DNA from 2 places in the Streptomyces sp. NPDC007095 genome. Region 1 is predicted to be linked to the other one. Evidence: riboswitches for the same ligand, from Rfam matches in the RefSeq annotation. Region 1 holds a riboswitch; the other holds the start of a gene.
What was found. Region 1 has a riboswitch for thiamine pyrophosphate ahead of thiC (phosphomethylpyrimidine synthase ThiC). Riboswitches for the same ligand answer to the same signal wherever they lie in the genome.
Positions count from the first base shown of each region.

Region 2: another riboswitch for thiamine pyrophosphate. It lies ahead of thiO (glycine oxidase ThiO); the one in region 1 lies ahead of thiC (phosphomethylpyrimidine synthase ThiC).

Region 1 covers NZ_JBEYFS010000004.1:48,438-50,636, reverse strand. Annotated here, with positions in the region: gene ABZ656_RS02635 (YibE/F family protein) at 1-1,037, opposite strand, end outside; TPP riboswitch at 1,109-1,286, shown strand; gene thiC (phosphomethylpyrimidine synthase ThiC) at 1,279-2,199, shown strand, end outside.
Region 2 covers NZ_JBEYFS010000261.1:1,069-3,267, reverse strand. Annotated here, with positions in the region: gene ABZ656_RS49440 (FAD-dependent oxidoreductase) at 1-685, opposite strand, end outside; TPP riboswitch at 867-978, shown strand; gene thiO (glycine oxidase ThiO) at 976-2,181, shown strand; gene thiS (sulfur carrier protein ThiS) at 2,178-2,199, shown strand, end outside.

The sequences.
Region 1 (2,199 bases):
CCGGTCAGCGCCGCCCAGCCGATGAACTCCGAGCCGAGGATGCCGATCAGCACCAGGGAGAGCAGGGTGCCGAGCACCGCCACCGATGTACGGGCCGAGAGGCCGTGGCACATGTAGAGCGCGATCAGCATGATGGCGCTCGCCCCGACCACGGCCACGACCAGCGGATTCGAGCCCTGCAGGATCGCGGGCAGGATGAAGAAGGTCAGGATCACGAAGCTGATGGCCAGTGCGACCAGCGCCATGACACCGCGCATCCGGCCCACCACCACGACGGCCAGCGCGAAGATCCCGGCGAGCAGCGCCATCGGGAACTTCCGGTTCACATCGGTGACCGAGTACTGCAGGTCCCTGGGCGCGGAGGGCTCGTACGCGGCCACGACCTTCTCGCCCTCGTGCAACTGCCGTGACTGGTCGGGCTGGATGATCTCCGTGAACGTACGGCCCTTGTCCTTGCCGGTGTCGATCCGGATCGTCGCCTTTTTGCAGTCGCCCGTCGCCTGTTGCTGCGCGGAGGAGCCCTCGGCGGTGGATGTGTCGCCGCTCGGGGTCTCCCCCGACGCGTTCACGGACTTGCAGCTGACCTTGTCGACCTTGGTGACCGTGGCCTGCTGGGTCTGCCGGTCGAAGCCGACGCCGGTGCGCTCGTGGGACGGGGCGCCACCGGGCCAGAGCACCGCGAGACCCACAACGACCGCGGCGGCGAAGGGGATCAGAATGGCCGCGATGACCTTGCGCAGATGCTTGGAGACGGGCGTGGCGGGCCCATGGCTGTGACTGTGCGAGTGCCCAGACCCGTGCTCGTCCCCAGGCCCATGTCCATTCCCAGGCCCGTCCCCAGACCCATGTCCGTGTCCGTCCCCGGGGCCGTGCCCGTGTCCCGCACCCGGTCCGTGCCCATGCCCGCCCCCCGGACCGAGGCCACTGCCCGGCCCGCGTCCGTGGCCGTCTCCGGGACCAGGTCCATAGCCGTCTCCGGGACCGCGTCGGCGCGGCGGCTCGGACGGCGGGAACGGGGGCTGCTGCGTTGTGGTCACCGACCGATCATCGCAAGAACGGTGATGGCCCTCTGTTCACCGCGCCAGATATGACGCTAGCGTGGAGTCACCTTTGCACACGCGGGAGCTCGGAGCACCGGGCTGAGAGGGCGCTGACCTTCGTCTTAGCGATGTTTCACGTGGAACGAGTGATGTTTCACAAGGGACGTCTGCAGACGGAATCCGCTGCGTCGACCGCCGAACCTGTTACCGGGTAATGCCGGCGTAGGGAGTAGGTCTCATGACCAACAAGGACGTACGCACGCCTGCCTCCAGCCAGATCGGCGAGGCGCCTGCCCCGCCCGAGGGCGAACAGCCACGGGAGGCCGGGAAGTCCATCGGCTGGCACAAGGGATACGTCGGGGGTTCGCGCCCCGATCTGCGGGTGCCGGTCCGTCAAGTGCATCTCACCAACGGGCAGTCCGTCACGCTGTACGACACCTCCGGCCCGTACACCGATCCGGTCGTCGACACCGACGTACGCAGGGGCCTCGCGCCGCTGCGCGAGAACTGGATCATCGCCCGCGGTGACACCGAGGAGTATGCGGGCCGTCCCGTCCGTCCCGAGGACGACGGAATCAAGCACACCGCTCCGCGCGGGGGCCTGCGCAACCTCGACGCGGTCTTCCCGGGGCGGCCGCGCCAGCCACGTCGAGGCCGTTCCGGAGAGGCGGTCACGCAGCTCGCGTACGCCCGGCGGGGCGAGATCACGCCCGAGATGGAGTTCGTGGCGGTCCGCGAGAACGTCGACCCCGAGGTCGTACGCGAGGAGATCGCCGCCGGTCGCGCGGTGCTGCCCGCGAACGTCAACCACCCGGAGATCGAACCGATGATCATCGGCAAGCGGTTCCTGGTGAAGGTCAACGCCAACATCGGCAACTCCGCCGTCACCTCCTCCATCGAGGAGGAGGTCGAGAAGATGACCTGGGCCACCCGCTGGGGCGCGGACACGGTCATGGACCTGTCCACCGGCCGCAATATCCACACCACGCGGGAATGGGTTCTGCGCAACTCCCCCGTCCCCATCGGCACGGTGCCGCTCTACCAGGCTCTGGAGAAGGTGGACGGCCGCGCCGAGGAGCTGACCTGGGAGATCTACAAGGACACGGTCATCGAGCAGGCCGAGCAGGGCGTGGACTACATGACGGTCCACGCGGGCGTG
Region 2 (2,199 bases), on a different contig from region 1:
CGTCGAGGACCACCGCACCGGGCTCGACACGCTCCACGCGCGCGTGGGTGCGCAGCGACGCGCCGCTGTCCGCGTACCAGGCGGTCATCGGCGCGGCCACCTCCGCGGGCAGCGCCCCGGCCAGCGGCCGGTCGGCGGCCTCGACGACCGTGACCGCGCACCCGGCCTCGCGCGCCGCCGTCGCGAACTCCGCGCCGATCCAGCCCGCCCCGACGACCACGATGTCGTGCTGCTGGGCGAGCACGGGGCGCAGTCGCTCGGCGTCGTCCAGGGTCCGCAGCAGATGGACGCCGGGGACGCCCTGTGCGCCGGGCAGCTGGATCGGTTCCGCGCCGGTCGCGAGGACCAGGACGTCGTACGGCACCGGTCCTGCCTCGGTGTCCAGCTCGTGGTCTGCGGGGCGCAGGCCCAGCGCCTCGCAGCCGAGTCGCAGTTCGATGCCCAGCGCCTCGAAGTCGATGTCGAAGGCGGAGCCCTCGGCCTTGCCGAGCAGCACCGCCTTGGACAGGGGTGGCCGGTCGTACGGCTGGTGCGGCTCGGCGCCGATCAGCGTCACGTCCCCGGTGAAACCCTGTTCCCGCAGGGCGACCGCCGTCTGCACGCCGGCCATGCCCGCGCCCACGATGACGACCCGCCGTGCCGTACGCCCCTGCGTCCGCACCTGTGCCCGCGTCTGCTCGCTCACCTGATCACCATAGACAACTGACAATCTGTCAGTCAGGGGACGTGCGCAGTGACCTGTTCCACAACGGATCTCGCCGTCCTGCTCGTCGTACGCGGACCGCGTGCGCGTACCGACCCGCGAACGGGCTCTGGACGGAGGCTCCCTTACTGAGACATACGGCAGCGGGCTAGGGTGGCGAACGTAAAGCACTCGCGGGAGCCCGGACGCACCGGGCTGAGAGGGAGGCTGGCGGCCTCCGACCGTACGAACCTGATCCGGGTCATGCCGGCGAAGGGAGGGGCTGGACGCCCATGTCGCCTACGCGTACACCTGCACGTTCATCGGATGCGCCGTCATCGGACGCACGTACCTCGGACGTCCTCGTCATCGGGGGCGGGATCATCGGTCTCGTGACCGCCTGGCGGGCCGCGCAGCGCGGGTTCACCGTCGCGGTCGTGGACCCCGAGCCGGGCGGCGGAGCGGCACGGGTGGCCGCCGGAATGCTCGCCGCCGTCACCGAGCTGCACTACGGCGAGCAGACCCTGCTGGGCCTGAACCTCGCCTCCGCGCGCCGCTATCCCGACTTCGCCGCCGAACTCACCGAGGCGAGCGGCCAGGACCTCGGCTACCGCCGGTGCGGCACGCTGGCCGTCGCCATGGACGCCGACGACCGGGCCCACCTGCGCGAACTGCATGCCTTGCAACACCGCTCGGGGCTCGAATCGGAGTGGCTCAGCGGCCGGGAGTGCCGCCGTCTGGAGCCGATGCTCGCGCCGGGCGTGCGCGGCGGGCTGCGGGTCGACAAAGACCACCAGATCGACCCGCGCCGACTCGCGAAGGCCCTGGTCACGGCATGCGAGCGGGCCGGAGTGAAGTTCCACCGGACGTGGGCGGAGCGCCTGACCGTCGTACGGGACCGGGCCGCCGGGGTCGTCACGACGGACGGTGAACAGCTGGCGGCGGGGCAGGTGGTACTCGCGGCCGGGAGCCTCAGCGGGAAGCTCCCGGGCGTGCCCGCCGACGTACTGCCGCCCGTACGGCCCGTGAAGGGTCAGGTGCTGCGGCTGACCGTGCCGAAGCGGTACGCCCCGTTCCTGAGCCGGACCGTGCGGGCCGTGGTGCGCGGCAGCCAGGTCTATCTGGTGCCGCGGGAGAACGGTGAGCTCGTCGTGGGCGCCACCAGCGAGGAGCTGGGCTGGGACACGACGGTGACCGCGGGCGGGGTCTACGAGCTGCTGCGCGACGCCCATGAGCTGGTGCCCGGGATCACCGAGCTGCCGCTCACCGAGACGCGCGCGGGCCTGCGGCCGGGGTCGCCCGACAACGCGCCACTGCTCGGCCCGACCGCGCTCGACGGGCTGCTGCTGGCCACCGGGCACTACCGCAACGGCGTCCTGCTCACGCCCGTCACCGGGGACGCCATGGCGCACGTCCTGACCACCGGCGAGCTTCCGGAAGAGGCCCGCCCCTTCACCCCCGGGCGCTTCAGCACAGCACTCACGGAGCAGACCGTATGAACATCTTCGTCAACGGAG